Regions from separate parts of the Streptomyces sp. NPDC055239 genome, predicted to be linked through region 1. Evidence: riboswitches for the same ligand, from Rfam matches in the RefSeq annotation. Region 1 holds a riboswitch; each other region holds the start of a gene.

Region 1 (9,507 bases):
CTGAACTCCCGTGCTTCGCTACCGGCAACAATCTCGCCATCCGGATCTGCGCCTCTTAACGCTTGGGATTCGGCGAACTACGCTGTGTGTGCTGATGTTTTCGCGGAGGCATATACCTGGGGGCTCGGCCAAATGCTCTTGCGGCCGATGTTCCCAGCCACGGCGGTCGTAGTCGCGGACGCCGCTGTCCCTGGGGGAACGCAGCACGAATGCCGCGCGGTCAAGCCACCGCACGGCAGCCGTCTGTGTCGAGGGGTGGCCATGTCCAGGGAGCAACGCGGGCCGAACGAAAAGCTCGGCACCGTTCTCGCCCTCGCGGGAATCAGCAATGCGGGACTCGCGCGCAGGGTCAACGACCTCGGCGCCCAACGCGGGTTGACGCTTCGTTACGACAAGACGTCGGTGGCCCGGTGGGTGTCCAAGGGCATGGTGCCGCAGGGCGCCGCCCCGCATCTCATCGCCGCGGCCATCGGGCAGAAGCTCGGCCGCCCCGTGCCGCTGCACGAGATCGGGCTCGCGGACGCCGATCCCGCGCCTGAGGTGGGCCTGGCCTTCCCGCGCGACGTGGGCGCCGCGGTCAAGTCGGCCACCGAGCTCTACCGCCTCGATCTGGCGGGCAGGCGCGCGGGCAGCGGCGGCATCTGGCAGTCCCTCGCGGGCTCCTTCGCGGTGAGCGCGTACGCGACGCCTGCCTCACGCTGGCTGATAACCCCGGCCGACAGCTCGGTCGCCCGTGACGCCACCCTGGACGAGCCCCACGACGCGGGCCTCACCGATGACGGCACGAGCAGCGCGAACAGCACACAGTCGATCAAGGTCGGCCACAGCGACGTACTGAAACTGCGGGAGGCCGCCGAGGACGCCCGTCGCTGGGACTCCAAGTACGGCGGCGGGGACTGGCGTTCGTCGATGGTCCCGGAGTGCCTGCGGGTCGAGGCGGCGCCCCTGCTGCTCGGTTCGTACTCGGACGAGGTGGGCCGCTCGCTCTTCGGGGCGTCGGCCGAGCTGACGCGCCTGGCCGGCTGGATGGCGTTCGACACCGGCCAGCAGGAAGCGGCCCAGCGCTACTACATCCAGGCCCTGCGCCTGGCCCGCGCCGCCGCCGACGTGCCCTTAGGCGGGTACGTCCTCGCCTCCATGTCCCTCCAGGCGACCTACCGCGGCTTCGGCGACGAGGGCGTCGACCTCGCGCAGGCGGCCCTGGAGCGCAACCGCGGTCTTGCCACCGCACGCACGATGAGCTTCTTCCGCCTCGTCGAGGCACGCGCGCACGCACGCGCCAATGACGCACAGGCCGCGGGGGCGGCGCTGCGGGCGGCCGAGGGATGGCTGGAGCGGGCCAGGGACGGTGACAACGACCCGTCGTGGCTCGGGTTCTACGGATACGACCGCTTCGCGGCGGACGCAGCCGAGTGCTACCGCGACCTGAAGGCCCCCCGCCAGGTGCGGCGCTTCACGGAGCAGGCGCTTTCGCGGCCGACGGAGGAGTTCGTGCGCTCGCACGGGCTGCGGCTCGTGGTCTCGGCGGTCGCCGAACTGGAGTCGGGGAATCTGGACGCGGCCTGCGAGCAGGGCACGCGCGCGCTTGAGGTCGCGGGGCGCATCTCGTCCGCGCGGACCACGGAGTACGTGAAGGACCTGCTGCACCGCCTGGAGCCGTACGGGGACGAGCCGAGGGTGGTGGAGCTGCGGGAGCGGGCTCGGCCGCTCCTCATGGCTCCCGCGTAGGAGTTCAGGTCATGATCGAGGGCCGCCCGAGATGTCCCGCATGCACCCACATAGACCGCCATGCGCCGCCGAAACGGCAACAGCATTTCCGCGCCCTGTAACCCTGCGGTCCTCGCCGGGTTTGGGGGCGTTGTCAGTGGCGCAGTGCACTATCGGGGTGGGAGGTGATGCGGGATGGTCCGGGCCGTGACGTACGACTGTGATGTGCTGGTGATCGGCGGCGGGATCGTCGGTCTGTCGACGGCGTATGCCATCACGCGCGCCGCGCCGGGGACACGGGTCACCGTCCTGGAGAAGGAGGCGGGCCCCGCCCGGCACCAGACGGGACGCAACAGCGGGGTGATCCACAGCGGGATCTATTACCGCCCCGGCTCCCTGAAGGCGCGGTACGCGGTGCGTGGCGCCGCCGAAATGGTCAAGTTCTGCGCGGAGTACGGCATCGCGCACGAGGTCACCGGCAAGCTGATCGTCGCCACGGAGCGCTCCGAGCTGCCCCGCCTGCACGGACTCGTCCAGCGCGGCAGGGAGAACGGCATTCCGGTGCGGGAGCTCGGCCCCGCGCAGATCTCGGAGTACGAACCCGAGGTGCGGGGGCTCGCCGCCATCCAGGTCGGTTCGACGGGGATCTGTGACTACGGCTCGGTGGCCCAGGTGCTCGCGGACGCCTCGGGGGCGGATGTCCGGTACGGGGCGGACGTCGTCCGCATCGACCGGCGCGAGACGCTCGGTGTCGCCGTTCGCACGGCCGACGGCTCGGTGGTGCGGGGGAAGGTCCTCGTCAACTGCGCTGGCCTGCACTGCGACCGCGTGGCGATGCTCGCCGGTGACGACCCCGGGATGCGGATCGTGCCCTTCCGGGGGGAGTACTTCGATCTGGCAAGGCCCGAGCTGGTGCGGGGCCTGGTGTATCCGGTGCCGGACCCGGCCTTCCCCTTCCTGGGGGTGCATCTGACGCGGGGCATCGGGGGCGGGGTCCACGTCGGGCCCAACGCGGTCCCGGCGCTGGCCCGCGAGGGGTACGACTGGGGTGTGGTGCGGCCTCTGGAGCTCGCGGGGACGCTGGGCTGGCCGGGGGCCTGGCGGATGGCCGGGCGGCACTGGCGGTACGGGGCGGGGGAGCTTCGGCGCTCCCTTTCCAAGGGGGCGTTCACCACCGCGGTGCGGAGGCTGCTGCCTGCGGTGACCTCTGACGATCTTGTGCCGGTGGCTGCGGGGGTGCGGGCGCAGGCCGTCCTGCGGGACGGGACGCTGGTCGACGACTTCCTCATCCGGGAGGGGGCGCGGGCTGTGCATGTGCTGAACGCGCCTTCGCCTGCGGCGACGGCTTCGCTGCCGATCGGGCGTGAGGTCGCCCGGCGGGTGCTGGCGTTGCTGTAGGGGCTCCCCTTTTAGCCCGTCCGGCGATTGAGGACGAACTCGGCGAAGCCGGTGATGACGGCACGTACAAGGCACATGGCCCCCGCGCCGAGCGGGTTCTCGGGAAGGGGTGGGGTTGGGGAAGATAAAATCCCCCCACTGTGTCTGAGTCGAACGCCACCCCCAAGCACCCCCACGCCCCCCGCCCGAAGGGCGAGCCCCGGTTCCCGCAGGGCCCCGCGCCCGACCCCGCCGGGTCCCACTTCGAGCGCCGGATCCGCAGCTTCCAGCCCCGCAGGAGCCGCGTCACCGCAGGCCAAGCGGACGCGCTACAGCGGCTGTGGCCCAAGTGGGGCCTGGACATCGACGGGCAGCGCACCCTCGACCTCGCCGAGCTGTTCGGCGGCGAGCGACCCGTCGTACTCGAGATCGGGTTCGGCATGGGTGAGGCCACCGCCCAGATGGCGGCCGACGATCCGGCCACCGGCATCCTCGCGGTCGACGTGCACACCCCGGGCCAGGGAAACCTCCTCGGCCTCGCCGAGCGGAACGGCCTGGACAACATCCGCGTCGCGAACGGCGACGCCGTCATCCTGCTCCGCGAAATGCTCCCGCCCGCCTCCCTCACCGGCCTCCGCGTCTACTTCCCCGACCCCTGGCCCAAGGCCCGCCACCACAAGCGCCGCATCATCCAGCCCGACTTCCTCGACCTCGCCGCGCCCCGCCTGAAGCCCGGCGCCGTGCTGCACTGCGCGACCGACTGGGAGCCGTACGCCGAGCGGATGCTTGAGGTGCTCACCGCGCACCCCGCCTTCGAGAACACCCAGGCCGACGGCGGCTACGCGCCACGCCCCTCCTTCCGCCCCCTCACCCGCTTCGAGGGCCAGGGCCTGGACAAGGGACATGTGGTCCACGACCTGCTGTTCCGCCGTGCATCCGGCCAGTAGGCCCGAGATACCGGAGATATCGGCCACGAGGCCTGAGACACCGTCGCGGCCCACCCCCGTCCCTCGTTAGGGTCAACGCGTGGCCACCAGTTCTCCGTACCCGCAGCCCCCGATGCCCCCCACGGGGCCCGCCGGGCTGCGGCACGCGCGCTGGTGGCAGCGGCGGGCGATACGCGCGGCCGCCCTGGTCACACTGCTCGCCCTGTCCGGCCTCGTGATCCTGGCCCTGGTCCGGGAACAGACCGGCACCCAGGGCTTCCTCGTCGGGCTCGGCCTCGCGACGCTGCCCGTGCCGCTCCTGGTGACCGCCTTCCGCTGGCTGCAACGGGTCCAGCCGGGACCCTGGCGGAACCTGATCTTCGCCTTCGCCTGGGGCGCCTGCGCCGCGGCCCTCATAGCGATCGTCGCCAACAGCTTCGCCACCCGCTGGATAGCCACCGCCACGGCCGACCCCACCGGCGCGGACAACCTCGGCGCGACGGTCATAGCGCCGATCGTCGAGGAGAGCGCGAAAGCCGCGGCCGTCCTGCTCGTCTTCCTCTTCCGCAGACGCGATTTCACCGGCATCGTCGACGGCGTGGTGATCGCCGGAGTGACCGCCACCGGCTTCGCGTTCACCGAGAACATCCTCTATCTCGGCAGCGCCTTCGGCACCGACCAGCTCAACGGCGGGACCGGGCTCGCGTCCGTGACGGCGGCGACCTTCTTCGTACGCGTCGTCATGTCGCCCTTCGCCCACCCGCTCTTCACCGTGCTCACCGGCATCGGCTTCGGCATCGCCGCGCTCAGCACCGACCGGCAGAACTGGCGCCGCGTCCTGCTCCCCGTCGGCGGACTGCTCCTGGCGATGAGCCTGCACGCCCTGTGGAACGGCTCGGCGAGCTTCGGGGACTACGGCTTCTTCGCCGTGTACGCGCTCTTCATGCTGCCGTCGTTCGGCCTGCTCACCTGGCTGGTGATCTGGACCAGGCAGCGCGGCCTGCGCATCGTGCGCGCGGAACTGCCCGCGTACGCGCTCGCGGGCTGGCTCACCGCGCCGGAGCCGTACGCCCTGGGCACGATGCGCGCCCGCACGCTCGCCCGCGACTACGCCTCGTACACGCAGGGCAAGGCCGCGGCGCGCACGGTCGCCCAGTACGAGACGTACGCGACCTCCCTCGCGCTCCTGCGGCACCGGGGGCGCAAGGGCCGCGCGGGCTCCGACTTCGTCGTACGGGAGCGGGAACTGCTGCACGCGCTGTGGGAGCGCCGCGAGGCGGCACGGCCCGCACTCGCCTACGCGGCGCGCGCGACAGCACCGGTACTCGTACCGATGCCGCCGCCGTACGGGTACCCGCAGCCCTACCAACAGCCCTATCCGCAGCAGCAGAACCCCTACGGATATCCGTACGCCGCCCGGCCCGCGATGCCCTACCCCGCGTACAACCCCTACCGGGGCTAGGCGGAAGCCGCCGTGAGCGTCGCCACCTCGGACTCCGTCAGTTCGAGCTCCCCCACCGCGAGCAGCGCGGGCAGCTGCTCGACCGTACGGGCCGACGCGATCGGCGCCGCCACCGTCGGCTGAGCCGCGAGCCACGCCAGGGCCACGGTCGCGATCTCGGCGCCGCGGGCCTGCGCGACCTCGTCGAGCGCGGCGAGCACCCGTCGGCCACGCTCGGTCTCCAGGTGCTTGCCCGCGCCCTCGGCCCGCGCGCTGTCGACCTGCGTGCCCGGGCGGTACTTGCCGGTCAGGAAGCCGGAGGCGAGCGCGTAGTACGGGACGGCGGCCAGGCCGGAGCGCGATGCGACCTGCTCGAGCGAGCCCTCGTACGTGTCGCGCGAGACGAGGTTGTAGTGCGGCTGCAGCGCCGAGTAGCGCGCGAGGCCCTCGCGGTCGGAGAAGTCGAGGAACTCCTGGAGCCGCTCGGCGGTCACGTTGGACGCGGCGATGGCGCGGACATTGCCGGACGTCACCAGGTCGTCGAGCGCGCCGATGATCTCCTCGACGGAGACGGTCGGGTCGTCGTAGTGCGTGTAGAAGAGGTCGATGTAGTCCGTGCGCAGGCGGCGCAGCGACTCCTCGGCACCGGACTTGATGGTGTTGGCGGAGAGACCCTTGTAATCGGGGTGGGCGCCGACCTTCGTGGCGAGGACGACGTCGGAACGGTTGCCGCGCGCGGCGAGCCAGTTGCCGATGACGTGCTCGGACTCGCCGCCCTTGTTGCCGGGCACCCAGGCCGAGTAGACGTCGGCGGTGTCGATGAAGTTGCCGCCGGCGGCGGTGTAGGCGTCGAGCACGGAGAAGGACTGCGCCTCGTCGGCCGTCCAGCCGAAGACGTTGCCGCCCAGGGCGAGCGGGAAGACGTCGAGGTCGGACGAGCCGAGCTTGCGGAGAGAAGTCATACGGAACTCAACGCCCATACGGACCGCAGCATTCCGCACAACTCATGCGCATAACTCGGAAAGTGGGCGTGCCGAACCGGCAGCCCTGACGTCGGGGGGTTGTCGCCAGGACCGCCGGAGTTCAGATGCTGCTTCAGAGAGGCTGCTGCAGAGCGGCGGTCAGAGCGACTGGCCCTTGCCGCGCAGCCAAGCCGCCGGGTCGACGCCGGTCGAGTCGCCGCCCGGGTGGACCTCCAGGTGGAGGTGGGCCCCCGTCACGTTGCCGGTCGCGCCGACACGGCCGATGACCTCGCCGGTGGTGACCTTCTGGCCGACGCTGACGCTCATCGACGACTGGTGGCAGAACCACAGCTCGGTGCCGTCGTCGAGCTCCAGGACCGTGCGGTAGCCGTACGCCCCCGCCCAGCCGGCCTCCTTGATGGTGCCGGAGTGGATGGCCTTGATCGGCGTACCCGTCGGAGCCGCGAAGTCCAGGCCCGTGTGGTACCCGGAGGACCACATGGAGCCGGGCTGACCGAAGGTGCCGGTGAGCGTGTACGAGCCGACGGGCAGTGTGTAGCTCTTCGCGAGCTTGGCAAGGCGCTCCGCCTCTGCCTTCTTCTTGGCCTCCGCCTCGGCCTTCTTCTTCGCGGCGGCCTTCTCGGCGGCGATCTTCTTCTCGGCCGCGGTCTGCTTGGCGGCGGCCTGTGCGGCTGCCTGCTTGACGGCGGCTTCTTCGGCCGCCTTCTGGACCGCGGCGTCCGCCTGGTCCTGCTGGTTCTCGGCCTGCTCCATGATGCGGGCCCGCAGCGCCTCGCCCGCGTCCGTGCTGCCCTGCTCGGCGTCGGCGGTGCTGAGACCGGCGGCGCTCAGCGGCGCGGCGGCCACCGCGACGCCGCTCTCCGCGGCGGCGGAGTCGGAGGAATCGGAGCCGTCGGATATCAAAGACCCCACGCCCGGGAGCGACTTGGCCTCCGGCAGCGAGTCCGTGACGGCCGAGAGGTCCGGCATCTCTATGGAGACCGGGGGCTTGCCGCCCTGCGCGGTGGCGATGCCGCCCGCGCCGACGGCGGCGATGACGCCTACACCGAGAACCGTGGAGCTGCGGGCGAGCCCGCCACCGCCCCGCTTGTGGACGCGGTGCCTGCCGCGGACCGGGCGGACGGACTCCTCGGTGGGATTCCATTCCTCCCAGGAATTGTCGTCGTACCCGCCGAAATCGTCGTCATTCGGTACATAAGTGCCTTGGGGGGCAGGGCGGTTGGACGCCACCGGGGCGCACTCCTTTCCTTCCTTCTCGCCTACCGGGTTAGCTGACGGGTTCGGAGCAGGAAGGTCTCCTACGAGCATCTGGCACGGATGCACAGATGACCGATTCACCCCAATTGGTGGTTCCCCGGCTCCCTTGCGGGATTAGGCGCGTGCGCGCGGAGCCGACTCGAGTGTCGGTTGGGACGACCGCGCTGCGTTATCGAACGTTAATAGACAGCAGGGTCGTATTCCAAGCTGTTCCAGTTGATCGTTAACGGATCTGGCCGGTACTTACCGGGACACGGAGGGCTGGAACGGGTCGAGTTGACCCCACTTCTTCACACACCGGAGCTTCACATCTCCTTGACAGTGCGTCAGTTGTTATGCGGAGTGGTGTCCTTCAGTCACGGCCCGTGACATCGATCTCCGTACGAGACGTGGCGTCACCCGTCACCAACGGCCGCCGCACCACGAGCAGCGCCATGTCGTCGGTCGTGCCGCCCCCGGTGTGCCGCCGCACTTCCTCGGTGAGCGTGGCGAGGAGCGCGTCCGGACCATTGGGTCCCGGGAAGATCCGGCCGCCGAGCCGGGCGGCGGGATCGTAGAACTCGCCCCGGCTGTCACGCGCCTCGGAGAGCCCGTCGGTGTGGAGCAGGAGCATCGCCCCCGGCGGGAACTCCGTCTCGTCCGCGCGATCCGGCCAGGCACCCAGTTCGCCCATCCCGAGCGGCAGCGCGGGCTCGGTCGCGGACAGGACGCACAGCCGCCCGTCGCCGCGCAGGAGCAGCGGTCCCGGGTGCCCACGATTGATGAGGCGTACGAGACCGTCGCTGTGCGGGATCTCCGCGAGGATGGCGGTGGTGAACCCCTCGAAGTCGTCGAGCCCGTCGCGCCGCGTGCCCTCACGCGCGAGGGCACGCTCGAGGCGCTGCGCCACCGCCTCCAGCGTGGCCTCCTGCTCGGCGGCCTCCCGGAACGCCCCGATGACGACGGCGACGGCCGCCACCGCTCCCATGCCCTTTCCTCGTACGTCGCCGACGATGACGCGTACGCCGTGCGGGGTGTCCTGAACGGCGTACAGATCACCCCCGATGAACGCGTCGGCCTCCGCTGCCTCGTACCGCGCCGCGACGTCGAGCCCGCCGATCCGGGGATCCGGCTGCGGCAGTACGGCGCGCTGGGCGGCCTCTGCGATGGAACGGGCGGAGGCGAGCTGTTCGTCGCCGCGGCGCACGACGCGGTTGATGAGGACGGCGAGCACGGCGACGGTCACCACGGTGAACACCTCGGTGATGGCGTCGACGTCGGTGCCGGTGTTGGTCTTGAAGTGCAGGCCGAGCACGGCGACGGAGGTACCGGCGCCGATGAGGGTGGTGCTGAGCAGCGAGTAGAAGGGGGCGGCGACGAGCGGGGCGGCCGCGAAGAGGGGCGCGGCGGTGAACTGGGGCGGGGTCGAGATGTCGTAGACGATGCCTACGACGATGAGCAGCAGCGGAAGCGCCCGTACGAACGCCCGCTCGTGCCTGACAGTGGGGCTCTTGCTGTGAGCCCCGCGCGGCCGCTTGCCGGGACCTCGACTGCCAAGGCGTCTGCTGCCAGGGCCTCGACTGCCGGGACCCCGGCTCGCGGACTTGCCGCCCGCACGCTTGCCGGCGCCCTCACGCTTGCCCGCGCCCTCGCCCGCACTCGCACCCTCTCCCTGCCCCATGCCCGTCACCCCCTCCCCCTGGCCGCCGCTTCCTCCTCGCTGCCCCACCGGTCTTCTCCTGCCGAATCCCGCGGCCAGGACCAGATCCATGACCGCGCTCGTCCAGGGTTCCCGGAGCGACGGCGCGGGGCGACCGGTGTGGGCCGACCGGGTTAG
Region 2 (9,507 bases), on a different contig from region 1:
TATCCGCGCCCAGGAGCGGGCGGAGGTCGCCGCCCATGTGCACGACTCGGTCCTGCACACCCTGACCCTGATCCAGCGCAACGCCGAGAATGCCTCAGAGGTGCGCCGCCTGGCCCGCGCCCAGGAGCGCGATCTGCGCCAATGGCTCTACAAACCCGAGGGCACGGGCAAGGACGAGGCGGACGAGCCCGACACTCTCGCTGAAGCGGTCCGGCGTGACGCCGCGGAGGTGGAGGACAAGCACGGCGTCCCCATCGAGGTCGTCATAGTCGGCGACTGCCCGCTCGACGACCGCCTGACGGCGCAGACGCAGGCCGCACGGGAAGCAATGGTGAACGCCGCCAAGTACGGTGGCGACGGCGGTGCGGTGCAGGTCTTCGCCGAAGTCGACGGGCAGACGGTGTTCGTGTCCGTCCGGGACCGTGGCCCCGGCTTCGATCTGGATTCCGTGCCGGACGACCGCATGGGCGTACGAGAATCGATCATCGGCCGTATGCAGCGCAACGGCGGCACGGCGCGGCTGCGCGCGGTGCCGGGGGGCGGCACGGAAGTCGAGCTGGAGATGGAGAGGACGGCGACGACATGAGCGACGCGAGCGAGCCCGTGGGGCCCAGGGGCGGATCAGAGGGTGCGGCCGAGCCGTCGGCCGATGCGGCCGGTGCCGGTGCCGGTGCCGGTGTCGGCGGTGACCAGGAGGGTCGCCATGCGCGCGTCGTCCTCGTCGACGACCACCGGATGTTCCGTACAGGCGTCCAGGCGGAGATCGGCAGGACCGCGATCACCGGGGTCGAGGTCGTCGGCGAGGCCGCGGACGTCGACCAGGCGGTCACGGTCATCACGACGACACGCCCCGAGGTCGTGCTCCTGGACGTGCACCTTCCGGGCGGCGGCGGGGTGGAAGTGCTGCGCCGCTGCGCTCCGTTGATGTCCGATGCCGAGAGCCCTGTGCGGTTCCTCGCGCTCTCCGTCTCGGACGCCGCGGAGGACGTCATCGGGGTCATCCGTGGCGGTGCCCGCGGCTATGTCACCAAGACGATCACCGGCACCGACCTGGTCGACTCCATCTTCCGTGTGCAGGACGGCGACGCGGTTTTCTCGCCGCGCCTCGCCGGTTTCGTCCTCGACGCCTTCGCGTCGACCGACGCGCCGCCGGTCGACGAGGACCTGGACCGTCTCACCCAGCGCGAGCGCGAGGTGCTGCGGCTCATCGCGCGCGGGTACGCGTACAAGGAGATCGCCAAGCAGCTCTTCATCTCCGTGAAGACGGTGGAGTCGCATGTGTCGGCGGTACTGAGGAAGCTCCAGCTGTCCAACCGGCACGAGCTGACGCGGTGGGCGACGGCGCGTCGGCTGGTCTGATGGTCGGGCCGGCCCCGCTTTCGGCGACGGTCCGGCCTGGCTCAGCGGTGCGCGTCGTTCGCGGCTGAGGCGGGGCCCAGCTTCCGTATCGCCCAGCGGTAGTGGCCCACCGCCTTGGTGATGCCGATGAGGCCCGTCAGCCACAGGATGAGGCCCGTGCCCATGCCGAGCACGACGTCGCTGTACGAGTCGCGTCCCGGTTCGGCGTAGGCGGCGGCCGCGAAGGACGCCCACAGGCCGACCGCGCACACGAGGAGGGACGAGAGGAGCCAGCAGAGGCTGAGGGCGGGGGAGCGGAGAGCGGAGTCGGATGCCGGGTGGCTGTCCAGTGCCAGCCAGCTTTCGGTGAGTTCGCGGGCCTTGCGGTCGCTGCGGATACCGACGACGACGCCGATCACCGAGGGAACGACGGCCCCGAGGCCCAGGACCGCGCAGAGCGGGCCCAGGACGAAGGCCATCGGATCATGATCCTCGATCATCTCGATCGGTACCGTCAGAAGCGCCCAGCCGATGACGCAGCCGAGCGCGAGCAGCCAGAGCAGCAGGATCCGGTGCACACCCAGGCTCCGCCTGCGCAGCTCTTCGAGCGCCGTGCCGCGGTCGTGCAGCAGCGCGTCCCGGTCCGGCCAGGTGCGCAGATAGGCGGGCGGCGGAGGCGGCGGCAGCGTACGGCGGGGCATGGCCCTGACAGTACCCGCGGCCCGCGCGGCCCTTCGGGCCACCCGTGCGGCCCCGCCCCCATCCGGAACCCTCACGCCACCCGCGCGGCCCCCGCGAACGGCATCTGGTTGATCGGGGCGAGGCGTACCGGTGCGCTCGGGTTCGGGGCGTGGATCATCTGGCCGTTGCCCACGTAGATCCCGACGTGGCTGATGCCCTGGTAGAAGAAGACCAGGTCTCCGGGCCGGAGTTGAGAGCGCGGGACCCGTTGGCCCTCATTGATCTGCGCGTACGTCGTGCGCGGCAGGGCGACCCCCGCGGACCGGTAGGCGGCCTGGGTAAGGCCCGAGCAGTCGAAGGCGTTGGGGCCGGTGGCGCCCCATACGTACGGGCTGCCGAGCGCCTTGTAGGCGTACGAGACAGCCGCTGAGGCACGGGAGTTGGGGGCCTTGGCCGGGACGCCCAGGGAGCCGTCACGACCCGCGGCGCGGGAGGCCCTGTCGCCGTCGCCCGTGAGCTTCGCGCGCTGCGCGGCGGTGAGCTGCGACAGGAGCCGCTTGGCCGCGTCGAGCTTTCCGGTGACGGTCTTCTTGTTCTTCTTCAGCTCCGCCTGACGGGACTTGAGGTCCACGAGTTTGGCGTCGGCCTCGCTGCGCAGCTGGTCCATCTCCCGGAGCTGCTTCCGCACACCTGTGACGGCCGCGGCCTGGCGGCTGTCCGCCCGGTCGGCGAGCGCGGCACGCTCGAGGTACTGGTCGGGGTCGGAGGAGAGCGCGAGCTGGAAGGCCGGGTCGATGCCACCGGTGCGGTACTGCGCGGCGGCGATCGCACCGAGGCCCTCGCGCGCCGAGTTGAGCTTCTCCGTCTTGCGGGCCGCTTCGTCGCGCAGCTCGCCCAGGGACTTCTCGGCGCTCTCGGCCTTCTCCTTGGCGCCGTTGTACTTCTCGGTGGCGACCTCCGCCTCGCGGTAGAGCGCGTCGACCTTGGACTTCACCGCGGCCGGGGTGGGCCGGGGGTCCGCGTGTCCTGTGCCGTCGAAGGCGATGGCCGTAACAGCCCCGGCGAGGGCGATGGTGGCGGCTGTGCGGGCCGTATGGCCACTGAGCGAGCGCTGCTTGGGCTTGCGGTGCGCTGCCACGTAGGGGCTCCTTTTAAGGTTCCGGCGGCGGCCCACACAGGGGGAGCGGGCCGCCGCCGGATTCTCGGCGGTGGTGTCCGACTGCCGCCCTTGATCCGAGCGGCGGTGGGGAGCCGGTCACCTGACGAAGGACGCTAAACCTGACCGTCACGGGTTGGTGACGGATTGTGCGCAACTGGCTGAAGTGTGCCGCCGGTGACCGATTGTGGCTGTGCGATCCGCCGGGCCGAGCGCTCTTCCCGTAGGCGTGTGACCGATGCGGCGCTTGGGGCCCACCTGGCTACGGAGTGGTGATAAGGCCCCGGCTAGGCTCCGGCTCATGGACGTTCTCACCCACCTCTTCGTCGGCCTGCACATCATCGGCATCGCCTCCCTCTTGGGTGGCTTCCTCACCCAGATGAAGCAGATGGGCGAGGGCACGGCCCGTTTCAACCCGGCGATGCTGCACGGTGCGCTGACGATGCTGGTCACGGGCGTCGTCCTGGTGGGTCTCAATCAGGCGGACGACAACCCGGTCAACAACCTCAAGATCGGCATCAAGATGGCCGTGCTGATCGTGATCCTCGCGCTGGTCTACGTGAAGCGGGACGAGGAGAAGGTGGACAAGAGGATGTTCGGCGCCGTCGGTCTGCTGACCGTCGTGAACATCTTCATCGCGGTGCTGTGGACCTGATCCCGCCCCCACTCACAGAGAAACGGCCCTCCACGCGCGCGTGGAGGGCCGTTTCTCTTGTGCGAAGTGATTCGTGGGGCGGTTACGCGGGCCGCACCACGCTGTGGATCGGCATGTAGTAGATCGACTCGGTGCGGACGTTCGCGCCCGGCTTCGGGGCGTGGATCATCTTGCCGTTGCCGATGTAGATACCTACGTGACTGATGTCGTCGTAGAAGAAGACAAGGTCACCGGGCTTGGCGTCGGCGGTCTTCACGGTCGTGCCGACCTTGACCTGGTCCCAGGTCGTGCGCGGCAGGGAGATCCCCGCGGCCTTCCACGCGTCCTGGGTGAGCCCGGAGCAGTCGTAGGAGTCGGGTCCCGTGGCGCCCCACACGTACGGCTTGCCGATCTGTGCCTCGGCGAAGTTGATGACCTTCGCGGCCTTCGCCGCGTACCCGCTGCCTGTGTCGCCGGAGCCGGAGCCCGAACCCGCGTCCGAACCGGAACCGGAGCCGGTGTCCGGGGTCTCCTTGTTCTTCTCGCGCTCCTTCGCCGCGGCCTCTTCCGCCTTGCGCTTGGCCTCCGCCTCGGCCTCCTGCTTGCGGGCGAGCTCGGCGGCCTTGCGCTTGGCCGCTTCTTCCTTCTTCTTCTCGATCGCCGCGAGCCGCGCCTTCTCCTCGGCCGTCAGCTGCGAGAGCATCGTGCGCGCCTGGCCCAGCTTCTTCTGGACGGTCCGCTTGCTCGTCTTGAGGTCGTCCCGCGAGTCGCTCAGCGTCTGAAGGCTCTTGGCGGCCTTCGTGCGCTGCTTCGTCGCTGCGGCCTGCTTCGTCTGGTAGTCGTCGACCGCCTTCTTCTGGCGTGCGGTCAGCCGGTCCGACAGATGGTTCTGGTCGAAGTACCCCTGCGGGTCGTCGGCGAGCATCATCGTGGCGGTCTCGGAGACGGCGCCGGTGCGGTACTGCGCCGCGGCGAACGCGCCCAGCTCCTGGCGGGCATCGTTCAGCTTGTCGGTGCGCTGAGCCACGTCGTCGAGAAGGGTGTCGACCTTCTTGCGCTGCTTGTCGGTGCGCTCCTTGGCCGAGTTGTACTTCTGTGTGGCCACGCCCGCCTGGTGGTAGAGGTCGTCGACCTTCTTCTGGACCTCTTCGAGGCTGGGCTTCTGCGGTGCGGACGGTGCCGCCTGCGCGCTCTGTGACAGCAGGGCCACGGAGGTGAGGGCCGCCGTCGTGATGCCGATGGCAGGGGTGACGCGTAGGCCGGCAATGCGGGTCCGCGGCTTGCGGTGCGACGCCAAGGGAGGCGACTCCTTCCGTAGACCGCCTACCGGGTTAGCTGTCGGGTTCGGGCGGGTGGTTCCGGAAGGTTGCCCTACAGTCCCGTACTTCGTACGGGACCGATTCACCCCAAGTTCATCGTGGGTCCCCGGCTCCGAGGAGATCGAACTCGGCGGAGGCCACCCGTTCCCGGCGGGGTTCGCCGGTGGGAGTACGAGCAGCCCACGCAGCACGCTAGCCAACTCGTGTGGCTCATGTGAAGGTTGATGTGCGATATGCCCGATACATTTTCGTGACTTTACGAAGCTCTTGACGCGGACACGCTGCGCCATGGCGGAGGGTGACCGGGCGTGGGCGGGGCGTAGGCGGGTGGACGTGGGCGGGTGGACGTGGCCGGAACCCGGAGCGGGTTGTCAGTGGGGCCGCCTAGACTCGGGAGGCGATGAGCAGCCTCTTTGATGACAGCTTCCTGGCGGACCTCAAGCCCTCGCGGGCTTCGGAGGAAGAACCCCCGCCGCCGCCCGAGGACAGTGCTCCGGAGTCCGTTCCGGATGATCTGTTCGACGGGAAGTTCGACGCGCCCGTACCCCGGGACGCGCACTACCGCGACGGCGCCCCGCGCCCGGTGCTCGACCCGGCGGCCCTGCTCGACGGTCTCAACGAGAACCAGCGCGCGGCCGTCGTGCACGCGGACTCCCCGCTGCTCATCGTCGCGGGCGCGGGCTCCGGCAAGACCCGGGTCCTCACGCACCGCATCGCGTATCTCCTGGCCGAGCGGCACGTGCACCCGGGGCAGATCCTGGCGATCACGTTCACGAACAAGGCCGCCGGCGAGATGAAGGAGCGCGTCGAGGCGCTCGTCGGGCCGCGGGCCAACGCGATGTGGGTGTCGACCTTCCACAGCGCGTGCGTGCGCATACTGCGCCGCGAATCGAAGACCATCGGCTTCACCTCCTCCTTCTCGATCTACGACGCCGCCGACTCCAAGCGCCTGATGGCGCTGGTCTGCCGTGACCTGGACATCGACCCGAAGAAGTTCCCGCCGAAGTCCTTCAGCGCCAAGATCTCGAACCTGAAGAACGAACTGATCGACGAGGAGACCTTCGCAGGCCAGGCCGCCGACGGCTTCGAGAAGACCCTCGCCCAGGCCTACGCGATGTACCAGTCGCGGCTGCGCGAGGCGAACGCCCTCGACTTCGACGACCTGATCATGACGACGGTCAACATGTTCCGCGCGTTCCCGGACGTCGCCGAGCACTACCGCCGCCGCTTCCGGCACGTGATGGTCGACGAGTACCAGGACACCAACCACGCTCAGTACGCCCTCGTGCGCGAGCTGGTCGGCCCCTCCGGAGGCGAGGGTGACGACCCCGCCGAACTGTGTGTCGTGGGTGACGCGGACCAGTCGATCTACGCCTTCCGCGGCGCCACGATCCGCAACATCCTCCAGTTCGAGGAGGACTACCCGAACGCGACGACGATCCTCCTGGAGCAGAACTACCGCTCCACGCAGACGATCCTGACCGCGGCCAACGCCGTCATCGAGCGCAACGAAAGCCGCCGCCCCAAGAACCTGTGGACCAACGCGGGCGCGGGCGCGGGCATCATCGGCTATGTCGCCGACACCGAGCACGACGAGGCGCAGTTCATCGCCGACGAGATCGACCGGCTCACCGACGCGGGCGACGCGAAGGCGGGCGACGTCGCGATCTTCTACCGGACGAACGCGCAGTCCCGTGTCTTCGAAGAGATCTTCATCCGCGTCGGCCTGCCCTACAAGGTCGTCGGAGGCGTCCGCTTCTACGAGCGCAAGGAGGTCCGGGACGTCCTCGCGTATCTGCGGGTGCTCGCCAACCCGGAGGACTCCGTACCGCTGCGGCGCATTCTCAACGTACCCAAGCGGGGCATCGGCGACCGCGCGGAGGCGATGATCGACGCGCTCTCGCAGCGCGAGAAGATCTCCTTCCCGAAGGCGCTGAAGCGCGTCGACGAGGCGTACGGAATGGCGGCCCGCTCGGCGAACGCCGTCAAGCGTTTCAACGTGCTGATGGAGGAGCTGCGGACCATCGTCGAGTCCGGCGCGGGTCCTGCCGTCGTCCTGGAGGCCGTGCTCGAGCGGACCGGGTATCTCGCCGAGTTGCAGGCCTCGACCGACCCGCAGGACGAGACGCGCATCGAGAACCTCCAGGAACTCGCCGCCGTGGCACTCGAGTTCGAACACGACAGCGCTGGCGGCAGCCAAGGCAGCCAAGGCAGCGAGGACGGCGAAGAGGAGACCGAAGGGGAGACCGGCGGGGCGGCCGAGAACGAGGCTGAGGGCGGAACCGGCGGCGGAGAAGAAGACGCGGGCGCGGGCACAAGTGTGTCGGGCACGCTCTCCGAGTTCCTCGAACGCGTCGCGCTCGTCGCCGACGCGGACCAGATTCCCGACGAGGAGGACGACGGCTCCGGCGTCATCACGCTGATGACGCTGCACACCGCCAAGGGCCTCGAATTCCCGGTCGTCTTCCTGACCGGCATGGAGGACGGCGTCTTCCCGCACATGCGCTCCCTCGGCCAGGTCAAGGAGCTGGAGGAGGAGCGCCGCCTCGCGTACGTGGGCATCACGCGCGCGCGGGAACGGCTCTATCTGACGCGGGCCTCGATGCGCAGCGCCTGGGGACAGCCCTCGTACAACCCGCCTTCGCGCTTCCTGGAGGAGATCCCGGAGGCCCACCTGGACTGGAAGCGGAAGGGTTCCGTCGGCGCGCCCGCCTCCTCAGGTCCCGCGGCCGGAATCGCCTCCTCCTTGTCGTCGTCGCGCTCGCGCACCGGGGGAGCGCAGGGCTTCGCCACGCGCCGCGCCTCGGAGAAGCCGGTGGTCGCGCTGGCGATCGGGGACCGGGTCACGCACGACCAGTTCGGCCTCGGGACCGTGGTCGGGGTGAAGGGCACGGGCGCGAACGCCGAGGCGACGGTGGACTTCGGAGAGCCCAAGCCGAAGCGGCTCCTGCTGCGGTACGCGCCGGTGCAGAAGCTGTAGAGCGGGGGCGGCGGCCGGAGTTACGTCGGGTCGAGGTTGTGGCTGCGAAGCCACGGCAGCGGGTCGATCGCCGAGCCGCCGCCGGGGCGCACCTCGAAGTGCAGGTGCGGTCCCGTGGAGTTGCCGGAGTTTCCGGAGAAGGCGATGGGGTCGCCCGCCTTGACGGGGCCGCTGGAGACCTTGTGCGTGGAGAGGTGGCAGTACCACGTCTCCGTGCCGTCCTTGGCGGTCACGATCGCCATGTTGCCGTAGGCGCTGTTCCACTTCGTGGAGACGATGCCGTCGGTGGCGGCGAGCACCTCGGTGCCGTACGACACCGGGAAGTCGATCCCGGAGTGCGCGGACATCCAGTTGACGCCCGCCTGTCCGTAGTACGCGCTCAGGCCGTGCTGCTTGACCGGCAGCGCGAACTTGGGGCGCAGACGCTCCTTGCGCGCGGCTTCCTCGGCGGCCTTCTTCTCGGCGGCGACCTTGTCCGCCTTGAGGTCGATGCGCTCCTGGGTGCGGCTCGCGCGGTCGGCGAAGTCACCGGCGTCCGCCGAGAGGTTCGCCAGCTGCGTGTCGAGCTTGTTGTTGGCGGCGGAAGGCTGCACCGACGTGGGGTCCGGGGCCGATGCCGCCTGCGTCTCCTTGCCCTCGTCGCTCCCGAAGTCGCCCACGGAGGCGGCGGCGATACCGGCCACGCCCATCACGCAGGCGGACGGCACGGCGACGGTGAAGAGGGCGGAGCGCTTGGAGGGGGTGCGGCGGCGGGCCCGTGAGCGGGAGCCGCCGTGCGAGCGGTCCATGACCGGCGGCTCGTCGGCACCGGCGGAGCCGTGATGGCTCGGCTCGACCGGACCGAGTGAATCGGCGGGAGCCTCGTCGGGCGTGAACTCGTGCTCGGCGGGAGTCGGTTGGGCGTAGGCCTCGGGAGTCTGTACCTCGGGGGCCTGCGCCGGAGAGGCGTAGGAATCGGAGGCGTAGGACCCGGTGTCGTAAGGCGAATGCTCGTACGTTTCGGGCGCCTCGTACGTGTCGGGCGCTCCGGGCGTGTCCTGAGCCTCGTACGTTCCGTGGGCCTCTTGCGCTCCGAGGGTGCCGAGTGCGTCGAGCGTCCCGTGCGCTTCGGGGATGCCGTACGCCTCGTACGCCTCGTGCGTCCCGGTGGCCCCGTACGTCATGTCCTGGCCGCCGGAGTTCCACGCGGTCGCGTCGTACGCGCCGGTGTCGAAGGCCTGGGTTTCCCACTGGCCGGTCTGCTGCGGCTGATTCCAGGCGCTCGCGTCCCACTGGCCCGTCGTGTCGGGCCCGGCCTGCGCCGGGATGTCGGCGGAGACGTGCTGATAACCGCCGGTCGACCACATGCCGGTGGTGTCGTAACCGCCGGTCTCGTACCCGCTGGTGTCGTACGCGGCCT
Region 3 (9,507 bases), on a different contig from region 1:
TCAGCGGCATCGGGGGCTCGGTGGGCTTCAGGGCTCATACGACGCTTTCGGTCCGGGGCGGATTTCGGAGTGGTTTTCGGAGCGGTCTTCGGGGCGGTTGGCGGCCGACGTTCGTGGCCGCGTTCTCGGCATGCGCTTTCAGCGAGCGGCTGAAACACGGCGCATCGGTTGACTCCGGCGGATCACACGAACATGCTCCCCACTACGACGTTACGTACGTCCTGTACATTTTTCACAGAAGCCTTGGGGCATAGCCGCCCCCGGCAGAGGAGAGACGTGCCATGAACCGACCGTTCGCCCGCTATGTCCTGCCCGAGTTCACCGAGCGCACCACCACGGGGCAGCGGACCCTCGATCCGTACTCGAAACTGCTCGAGGAACGCATCGTCTTCCTCGGGACGCCCGTCGACGACACCTCCGCCAACGATGTGATGGCGCAGTTCATGCACCTCGAATACCTGGCGCCCGACCGCGACATCTCGCTTTACATCAACTCCCCCGGCGGCTCGTTCAGCGCCATGACGGCGATCTACGACACGATCCAGTTCGTCACCTGCGACGTGGAGACCACCTGCCTGGGCCAGGCCGCATCGGCCGCCGCCGTCCTGCTGGCCGCGGGCACCCCCGGCAAGCGATGCGCGCTGCCGGGCGCCCGGGTCCTCATCCATCAGCCCTCGCTCGCCGAGCCGATCCACGGCCAGGCCACCGACTTGGCGATCCAGGCCGACGAACTCCTGCGCACCCGGGCGCAACTGGAGAGGCTGCTCGTCCAACACACCGGCCGGAGCCCGGAGCTCGTCGCGGCCGACATCGAGCGCGACAAGATCCTGAGCGCCTCCGAGGCGGTCGAGTACGGCCTGGTGGACCGGATCGTCGCGAGCCGCAAGTCATCCCCGCGCACCCCGGACGCGAGGTGAACCACCGGTGTTGCCGCCCGAGCTCCCTCCCCTGCCCGCACTCACCCGAGCCGAGGGCGAGTTGATCGACCGATACCTCGAAGTGGTCGACCTGGTCGGCAGGATCAACCCCGCCCGCGCCTCGGACACCTACGGCGGCCTGCGCGCCGCACAGGCCCTGGTGGGCAGCGCGACCGCCCTGCGGGACGCCCTGACCCTCATGCACCAGCGGGGCGAGAGCGCCGTGCACGCGCCGACGCTGGCCCGAGCGCTCCGTGTGCTGGACGGGGAGCGGCGAGCCGGACGGGTCACCGTGCCGCCCCCGTCGGCATCCTGAGTCCCCGTCACCCCGGCCCTGGCGTCCGAACCGTCCGGGGCAGGACTCAAACGAACCAAACGGGCTACCTCGTTCGGCGTAGACATTCGTAGTCATTCGGGCCGTCCGCGGTTGCGTCAGATGTGTACGCGATGGCCGGAATTACTCGTTCCGGTGCTGGTCGAACGATCGTCGAGTGCCTCGCTCCGCTCCCGAATCAGACCTTGTCCACCTGAATGGTTCAGCCGTGAGGAGCCTCACAAAACGCCGTTTCGGCTCGGAATTCGCACCCTTGTCGGGTCAAGATCCCTTCCGACGACAAGCCCCCGCCACAGCGGCGGGGCGGTCCGGGCGGACGCCGAGTCCTGCCGCCACCCGGATGACCGGTCGACATCGGTGCATCGGCAGGAGTGGAGGACCCAGGCATGACGGGTCGGTCCGGAAGGTCCGGACGCCGACCCTTGGGGTGAAGCCGCACATCGCGGCCGGGCAACTTCGCCAGCCCGAATCCGACAGGTCATCCTTCACAGGCGGCTGACGAAGGGTTGCGCATGACCGCGCTGAAGCATGTTCCGTCGCTGCTCACCAGGGCCGGCTCCGTATCGGTCCTCACGCTCGCCGTCGTAGGCGGCACCCTCGTGGCCCCAGGGCTCACGACGGAAGCAGAGGCAGCGACTCACGGGACCAAAGCGCTCAAGATCGCTGCCTCCAAGAAAGGCTCGCCGTACCGCTGGGGAGCGACGGGGCCGCACAGGTTCGACTGCTCGGGCCTGACGCTCTACTCGTTCAAGCGCGCGGGCAAGAAGCTGCCTCGCACCGCCGCACAGCAGTACAACAAGACCCGCCACGTCTCGGCGTCGAAACGCTCCCGCGGCGACCTGGTCTTCTTCCACTCCGGCCGGAACGTCTACCACGTCGGCATCTACGCCGGGAAGGGCCGGATCTGGCACGCCCCGAAGTCGAACACCGTGGTGCGCCTCGAGAAGATCTGGACGAAGAGCGTCTGGTACGGCAGGGTGCGCTGATCACCCGTCACTGAACGCCGGCTGCCGAGCGGCGGCGGGAGCCTCACGGCTGCCGCCGCCGCTCGGCGGCCCCCGGCCGAGTCTCCGCCCGGCCCCCCGCCCGGCCCTCTGATCGGCGCGTCCACCGGGCGTGGACGGCGTCCACGCGGATACTCGTGCGCCATGGCCGAAAACAACAGTGCTCCCACCGCGGGGGACCCGCCGCCGCGCCACGAGACGAGCTTCGAGCGCGCCGACCGCAACTTCTCCGAGATCCTCCAGGAGCTGCGCGTCACGCAGGCCGGAGTGCAGATCCTCTTCGCGTTCCTGTTGACGCTCGCCTTCACCGAACGCTTCACCTCGCTCGACACGGTGCAGCGCGCCACGTACGTCACCACGCTGCTGCTCGCCGTCCTGTCCGCCGCGCTTTTCACCGCGCCTGCCGCCTTGCACAGGTGGCTGTTCGGGCAGCACTCCAAGCCGCGGATCGTGCGGGTGTCGTCACGCCTCGCCGGTATCGGCATGGTGGTCCTGGTGTTCGCGCTCGCCGGTTCCGTGCTCCTGGTCGTGGACGTGGCGGTGGGCCGCACCGGCGGGATCGTCGCGAGCGCGGGCACCCTTGTGGTGTGCGCGGGCCTCTGGGGCCTGCTTCCCGTCCTGGTGCGGCGCGGCGCGGGCAAGGGCGAGTATGACGACGACTCCGGCGGGTCGGACCGCGTCACGCCATCAGGACGGCCTCGGTGAGGAGCACCAGGCCGAGGACGCTGAGCGCGACACCTGTGCCGCCCTCGATCGCACGGGCCGTACGCGGCCTCCGCAGCCGGCGGCCGAGCCGGTCCACCAGGAGCGCGACGACCGGGAACCATACGAGGGCCAGGGCCACGATGATGGACGCCAGCAGCAGCGTCCTGGGCATCGCGGGGCTGCCCGCGGGCACGAACTGGGGCAGCACGCTGAGGAAGGTGATGGGCGCCTTGGGGTTGAGGGCGTTGGTGAGGAAGCCCTGTCGCAGACTGCCCCCGGCCGCCGCCTCTGCCTCGCCGTCCGGTGTGCCGAAGCTCTCCGGCGGACGCGCCGCCGACCGCAGGGCGCGGTAGCCGAGGTACAGCACGTAGGCCCCGCCCATGACCTGCAGCGCCCGGAAGAGCGTGGGAACCGCCGCCAGGACGGCCGCGACCCCGGCCACCGCGAGCACCGTGTGCACCACGAGCCCGCCCGCGACACCGATCGCGCAGGCGACTCCGGCGCGGCGGGAGGTGAGGGCGTTGCGTACCACCACGGCGAAGTCGGCACCCGGCATGGCGACCATGCCCGCGGCGACTCCGGTGAAGGCGACCAGTTGTGCGTCCATGACCTCAAGGCTGCCGTTCTTCTGCCTTCAGCAGGTATGTGGAATATCCTGGGTCTGCCTTAAGCAGGCGTTTATCCCCCGCGCCGACGGACAGCACCACACGGCCTCACGGCCCGTCGGCTCCTGCACCGGGAGACCTCCATGTACGACCCGACGCGGCTCGCCGCACTGGTGGCGGTCTCCGAGGCCGGGTCGATCACCCGCGCCGCCGAACGACTCGGCTACACCGTGCCCGCCCTCTCCCAGCAGCTGGCCAAGCTCGAGCGGGAGGCGGGCACCTCACTCCTGGTCCGGCATCACCGCGGGGCACGCCTCACCGGCGCGGGCGAACTCCTTCTCGCGCGGGCGCGCCGGGTCCTCGACGAGATGGAGCAGGCCCGGCACGAACTCGCCCGGCTCGCGGGCCTGTCCGGCGGCAGACTGCGCGTGGGGACCTTCACCACCGCCGGGATCCATCTGATGCCGCCCGCGCTCACCGCGTTCCGCCGCGCTCATCCGGACATCGAGCTGATGGTGCGGGACTACGAACCGCCGCTCGGCGTCGCGGCCGTGGCCTCGGGCGAGGTCGACCTGGCCCTCACGCACACCTACGAGCCCGCGGACGCGCTGCCGCTGCCCGCGTCCGTGTCCGTGGAGCCGGTCCTGGTCGAGGAGTTGGTCCTGGTGACCTCGCCGGGCCACGTGCTCGCGAGCGCCTCGTCGCGGCTGCCCCTGAGTGAGCTGGCCGGTCAGCCGCTGATCAGCATGGCGCCGACGCATCCACCCCGGCAGGGCGTGGAGTCCGCGCTCGTCCGGGCCGGGGCGACGCCCTCGGTCCTGGTCGAGACTCCGGGTTACGCGCTGGTGTGCGCGCTGGTGAGCGCCGGGCTCGGGGTCGCCGTCGTACCGGAGATGGTGGCGCGGACGGCGGTCACCCCGGTGGGGGTCAGGCCGCTCGAGCCGGGGAATCTTCGCCGTACGATCTCGGTCGTCCACCGCTCCGACGGGTCGCATCCCGCGGCGGACACCTTCCGGGCGCTGCTCCGGGGAGCCTTCGGACGCACAGCGGGGTGAGGGCGAGAAGCTCAGCGAGGTGAGGGCGAGGGCGAAGCCGAGGGCGCCGCTGTCGTGTCACCGCGGACCGTCGCGGTCCACGGCAGCTCGATCCAGACCGTCTTGCCGCCCTCGGCGGTGGGCGTGACCGACAGTCTGCCGCCGCACTCCATGGTCAGCCAGCGGATGATCACCAGGCCTCGGCCGTTGTCCTGCTGGACGGCGGCGGGCAGCCGCTTGGGGTAGCGGGGGTGGCTGTCCGTGACGCCGATGCGCAGCTGCTCCTCCCGGTCGAGCTCCATCTCCACCGTGAAGGTGGGCGACTGGCCCCGGGTGTGCTGGACGGCGTTCGTGGCGAGTTCGGAGACGATGAGCCGGACCGTGTCGGCCGCTTCCGTGCCGTCCGGGAGGCCCCACTCGGTGAGGACGGTCAACACGTGCTTCCGGGCCGCGGAGACCGAGGCAGGATCGCTCGGCAGGGTGACGGATGCTTCCTGAAGGTCTGCCATGGCGACGCTGTCCCTTTCCCACCGGGGCTCGGCTCCGACTGGTAGCGGAGAACACGAGGACGGTCCCGGAATGGTGCTTTGCGCCAGCCTGCCACTCCTGAGGCACTCACAGGTGGCCATCCACCAAGATGTGCATATATCTGTCGCTCGAAGCGGTGAACTCTGCTACGGAAGACCGTATTTGGGCGCGCCGCCGATGCTTCCTCTACTGTCGCCGGTGAAAAGCCTGGGGAGTCCGGAACAGAGGCTCCGTCGGGCTCCGTCGGGAAGGAGAGACGGACATGCGCTACGGTCCCGCGGTGCGCCGCCGGAAACTCGGTTCCGAGCTCCGTGCGCTGCGCACGCACGCCGGACTCACCAGCGGCCAGGCGGCGGACCGGGTCGGCTGGCATCAGTCGAAGGTCAGCCGGATCGAGACGGGGCGTAGCGGCGCCAAGGCGACCGACGTACACCTGCTGCTCGAGGCGTACGAGGTGAAGGACCCGGGCCTGCGCCAGTTGCTGGTCGCGCTTGCGGGCTCGGAGGACGACGGCGGGCGCCGCCACTGGTGGCACGCCTACCGCGAGCTGCTGCCGCCCGCCTACCGCGACTTCATCAGCCTGGAGTCGCAGGCCTGCCGGGTCCGCACTCTGGAGACCACGGTCGTGCCGGGCCTGCTGCAGACTCCTGACTACGCGCGTGCGGTGACCCGGGCAGCGCTCGACGGAAGGCCGGACGAGCAGGTGGACGCGCTGGTCGAGGTGCGTCTGGCCCGTCAGGACGTGCTGCGCGCGGCTCCTCCGCTGCACCTGAGCGTGATCCTGGACGAGGCGGTGCTGCACAGGCCGGTGGGCGGCAGCCAGGTGCTCGACGGCCAGTTGAAACGGTTACTGGAGGCCTCGCAACTGCCCCACGTGCGGATTCAGGTGTTGCCGTTCGCCGCCGGGGAGCACGTCGGCCTCATTGGCTCTTTCGTTATTTTCTCATTTCCGAACATTTCTGATCTGGATGTGGTGGTTCTCGACCACTTGACGAGTAGCCTCTACCTCGAACGGAGAGAAGACCTCCAGGCGTACACGGATGCCTTCAACTCCCTTCGACGAAAGGCACTTTCACCCGAGGAATCAACGGATCACATCGCCGGGATACGTGACGGCGCGTAAGGGGGCACCATGACTGCACTGCCTCGGCACGTACCTTCCAGCACGTCTCTGCACGACGCACGGTGGCACCGCAGCAGCCGTAGCAACGGCATGAACAACTGCGTGGAGACAGCTCCGCTCGCTTCAGGGCCGAAGCAGGGGCTGCTCGCCGTGCGCGATTCGAAGAACACGGCAGGGCCCGCCCTGCTCTTCTCGCTCGCCACCTGGGAGGCCTTCGTCCACGGCCTCAGGTGACTACCGAGGTCACGGCTTTCAGGTGACTACCGAGGCGCGGTGCGGCTGATCACCCGTACGGCATCGGCGATCTGTGCGCCGGTGAGATCCGCTCGGGCGGTCAGCCGCAGCCGCGAGATGCCGTCGGGCACCGACGGCGGACGGAAACAGCCGACGGCGAGGCCCGCGTCCCGGCAGTCGGCGGCCCATCGCACGGCCGTCTCCGGTGACGGCGCGCGCACGGAGACGACGGCGGCGTCGGGTCGTACCGCCGAGAGACCTTCCGCCGTGAGGCGTTCATGCAGTTCACTCGCGACCGCGCGGGCCCGTGCGGCGCGCTCGGGCTCCCCGCGCAGCAGGCGCAGCGCCGCGAGTGCCGCTCCCGCGGCGGCCGGGGCGAGCCCCGTGTCGAAGATGAAGGTGCGGGCCGCGTTGATCAGGTGGTCGATGACCTTGGCGGGGCCGAGGACCGCGCCGCCCTGGCTGCCGAAGGACTTCGACAGGGTGACCGTGGCCACCGTGTGGGCGGTGCCCGCGAGCCCGGCCGCCTGCGGGGCGCCCCGTCCGCCGTCGCCGAGCACCCCGAGCCCGTGGGCGTCGTCGACGATGAGACCGGCACCGAACTCCGAACAAACGGAAGAAAGTTCGGTCAGTGAAGCAGCGTCGCCGTCGACCGAGAAGACCGTGTCCGACACGACGACCGCGGGACCCGCGTGCCCGTCAAGCGTCTTGCGCACCGCATCAGGGTCGGCGTGCGGCACCACCTGCGTCGTACCGCGCGCGAGGCGGCAGCCGTCGATCAGCGAGGCGTGGTTGCCCGCGTCCGAGACGATCAGCGAGCCGTGCGAAGCGAGGGCGGTGACGGCGGCGAGGTTCGCGGCGTATCCGGAGGAGAGGACGAGGGCTGCCTCGAAGCCGCAGAATTCGGCCAGTTCACGCTCGAGTTCCGTGTGCAGCTCGGTGGTGCCCGTCACCAGGCGGGAGCCGGTCGCTCCGCCGCCCCAGCGCCTGGCCGCGGCCGCCGCGCCCTCCGTGATCTCGGGGTGCCTGGCGAGGCCCAGATAGTCGTTGCTCGCCAGGTCGAGGAGGCCGCCGGCGTCGGCGGGGCGGGGGCGCAGGGTGCGGACGAGTCCGGCCCGGGCGCGCAGGCTCGCCTGCTCGTCGATCCAGTCGAACGGCGAGCTCGCCATGGGAGATCCTCCGGGTCGTCGACACTGGCCGGTTTGTAGACAGTGCACAGACCCTAGCCGTCCGGCCACCGGGCCAGGATGTGGCAATACCCACACCTCTCAGCGTTTCTGTTGTGCGAAGTCTCCTTGGAAAGGGAGGCTCTCGTACGTAAGGATCAGCGCCATGGATCTGCTGAACACGCTGGTGGACAAGGGGCTTCGGCGCGAGCTGCCGACCCGCGAAGAGGCGCTGGCCGTGCTGGCCACCTCCGACGACGAGCTTCTCGACGTGGTGGCCGCCGCCGGGAAGGTGCGGCGGCAGTGGTTCGGGCGGCGGGTGAAGCTCAACTATCTGGTCAATCTCAAGTCGGGCCTCTGCCCCGAGGACTGCTCGTACTGTTCGCAGCGCCTCGGCTCGACGGCGGGCATCCTCAAATACACCTGGCTGAAGCCCGACGAGGCCTCGCAGTCCGCGGCGGCCGGGGTGGCGGGCGGCGCGAAGCGGGTCTGCCTGGTCGCGAGCGGCCGCGGTCCGACCGACCGTGACGTCGACCGGGTCTCGCAGACCATCGAGGCGATCAAGGAGCAGAACGAGGGCGTCGAGGTGTGCGCGTGCCTCGGGCTGCTCTCCGCGGGCCAGGCGGACAAACTGCGCACGGCGGGCGCGGACGCGTACAACCACAACCTCAATACGTCCGAGGGGACGTACGGGCAGATCACCACGACCCACACCTACGCCGACCGCGTGGACACCGTGCAGCAGGCGCAGGCCGCGGGCCTCTCCGCCTGTTCGGGTCTGATCGCGGGCATGGGCGAGACGGATGAGGACCTGGTGGACGTGGTCTACGCACTGCGTGACCTCGACCCCGACTCGGTGCCGGTCAACTTCCTGATCCCCTTCGAGGGCACCCCGCTGGCCAAGGAGTGGAACCTCACCCCGCAGCGCTGCCTGCGCATCCTGGCGATGGTCCGCTTCGTCTGCCCCGACGTGGAGGTGCGCATCGCGGGTGGCCGCGAGGTGCATCTGCGCACGATGCAGCCCCTGGCGCTTCACCTCGCCAACTCGATCTTCCTCGGCGACTATCTGACCAGTGAGGGCCAGGCCGGCAAGACCGACCTGGAGATGATCGCGGACGCCGGTTTCGAGGTCGAGGGCGCGGGCACGGTGACGCTGCCGGAGCACCGCGCGGACGCGATCGCGGCGGCGGGATGCGGGTCGCACGGTGGCGGGGGCGGGGGCGGATGCGGGTCGCACGCGGACGGCGGGGGCGGCTGCGGGCCGTGCGGCTCCTCGTCCGAAGCGGCGCCGGCCGAGGCCGCAGGGACCGAAGCGTCCGAGGCACGCACGGATCTGGTGGCGGTACGCCGACGGGGCGCGGGAACGGATCTGGCGCCCAATGCCTGACCCTTCCAACCTCTCCAACCTCTCAGGCCTCTCCAGTCTCTCCGTGCCCGAACTGCTCGACCTGGACCGTCGCCACGTGTGGCATCCGTACGGCCCGATGCCCGGCCGCCAGGAACCCCTGGTCGTCGAGTCGGCGAGCGGCGTACGGCTGCGGCTCGCGGACGGCGGGGGTGAGTTGGTCGACGGCATGTCGTCCTGGTGGTCGGCGATCCACGGCTACAACCACCCCGTGCTCAACGACGCCGTGCGCGGTCAGCTGGACCGGATGAGCCATGTGATGTTCGGCGGGCTCACCCATGAGCCCGCCGTGCGCCTCGCGAAGCACCTTGTCGACATGTCTCCGGACGGCCTCGAGCATGTCTTCCTCGCGGACTCCGGTTCGGTGTCGGTCGAGGTCGCGATCAAGATGTGCCTGCAGCACTGGCGTTCTCTCGGCCGCCCGGCCAAGCGGCGGATGCTGACCTGGCGCG

Evidence for each region. A riboswitch is a leader RNA that binds a small molecule or an ion and turns the genes downstream of it on or off. The one in region 1 is predicted to bind cyclic di-AMP.
Region 2: linked by a shared signal. The riboswitch ahead of ACWFRJ_RS27940 (NlpC/P60 family protein) and the one ahead of ACWFRJ_RS36100 (M23 family metallopeptidase) in region 1 are both predicted to bind cyclic di-AMP.
Region 3: linked by a shared signal. The riboswitch ahead of ACWFRJ_RS22865 (C40 family peptidase) and the one ahead of ACWFRJ_RS36100 (M23 family metallopeptidase) in region 1 are both predicted to bind cyclic di-AMP.

What each region holds. Positions count from the first base shown of each region.
Region 1 is NZ_JBSGRD010000014.1:271,716-281,222, reverse strand. It holds gene ACWFRJ_RS36125 (MFS transporter) at 262-1,728, shown strand; gene lhgO (L-2-hydroxyglutarate oxidase) at 1,903-3,105, shown strand; gene trmB (tRNA (guanosine(46)-N7)-methyltransferase TrmB) at 3,246-4,031, shown strand; gene ACWFRJ_RS36110 (PrsW family intramembrane metalloprotease) at 4,111-5,472, shown strand; gene ACWFRJ_RS36105 (aldo/keto reductase) at 5,469-6,413, opposite strand; gene ACWFRJ_RS36100 (M23 family metallopeptidase) at 6,573-7,664, opposite strand; cyclic di-AMP (ydaO/yuaA leader) riboswitch at 7,676-7,822, opposite strand; gene ACWFRJ_RS36095 (PP2C family protein-serine/threonine phosphatase) at 8,044-9,351, opposite strand.
Region 2 is NZ_JBSGRD010000009.1:323,918-333,424, forward strand. It holds gene ACWFRJ_RS27915 (PspC domain-containing protein) at 1-586, shown strand, start outside; gene ACWFRJ_RS27920 (LuxR C-terminal-related transcriptional regulator) at 583-1,359, shown strand; gene ACWFRJ_RS27925 (hypothetical protein) at 1,401-2,039, opposite strand; gene ACWFRJ_RS27930 (NlpC/P60 family protein) at 2,111-3,157, opposite strand; gene ACWFRJ_RS27935 (hypothetical protein) at 3,477-3,830, shown strand; gene ACWFRJ_RS27940 (NlpC/P60 family protein) at 3,913-5,106, opposite strand; cyclic di-AMP (ydaO/yuaA leader) riboswitch at 5,115-5,271, opposite strand; gene ACWFRJ_RS27945 (ATP-dependent DNA helicase) at 5,529-8,108, shown strand; gene ACWFRJ_RS27950 (peptidoglycan DD-metalloendopeptidase family protein) at 8,129-9,507, opposite strand, start outside.
Region 3 is NZ_JBSGRD010000007.1:85,464-94,970, reverse strand. It holds gene ACWFRJ_RS22880 (amidase) at 1-38, opposite strand, end outside; gene ACWFRJ_RS22875 (ATP-dependent Clp protease proteolytic subunit) at 282-917, shown strand; gene ACWFRJ_RS22870 (hypothetical protein) at 925-1,233, shown strand; cyclic di-AMP (ydaO/yuaA leader) riboswitch at 1,597-1,760, shown strand; gene ACWFRJ_RS22865 (C40 family peptidase) at 1,764-2,237, shown strand; gene ACWFRJ_RS22860 (DUF6328 family protein) at 2,400-2,960, shown strand; gene ACWFRJ_RS22855 (LysE family translocator) at 2,935-3,567, opposite strand; gene ACWFRJ_RS22850 (LysR family transcriptional regulator) at 3,709-4,620, shown strand; gene ACWFRJ_RS22845 (ATP-binding protein) at 4,632-5,108, opposite strand; gene ACWFRJ_RS22840 (helix-turn-helix domain-containing protein) at 5,390-6,250, shown strand; gene ACWFRJ_RS22835 (DUF397 domain-containing protein) at 6,260-6,484, shown strand; gene ACWFRJ_RS22830 (8-amino-7-oxononanoate synthase) at 6,511-7,653, opposite strand; gene bioB (biotin synthase BioB) at 7,817-9,037, shown strand; gene ACWFRJ_RS22820 (adenosylmethionine--8-amino-7-oxononanoate transaminase) at 9,030-9,507, shown strand, end outside.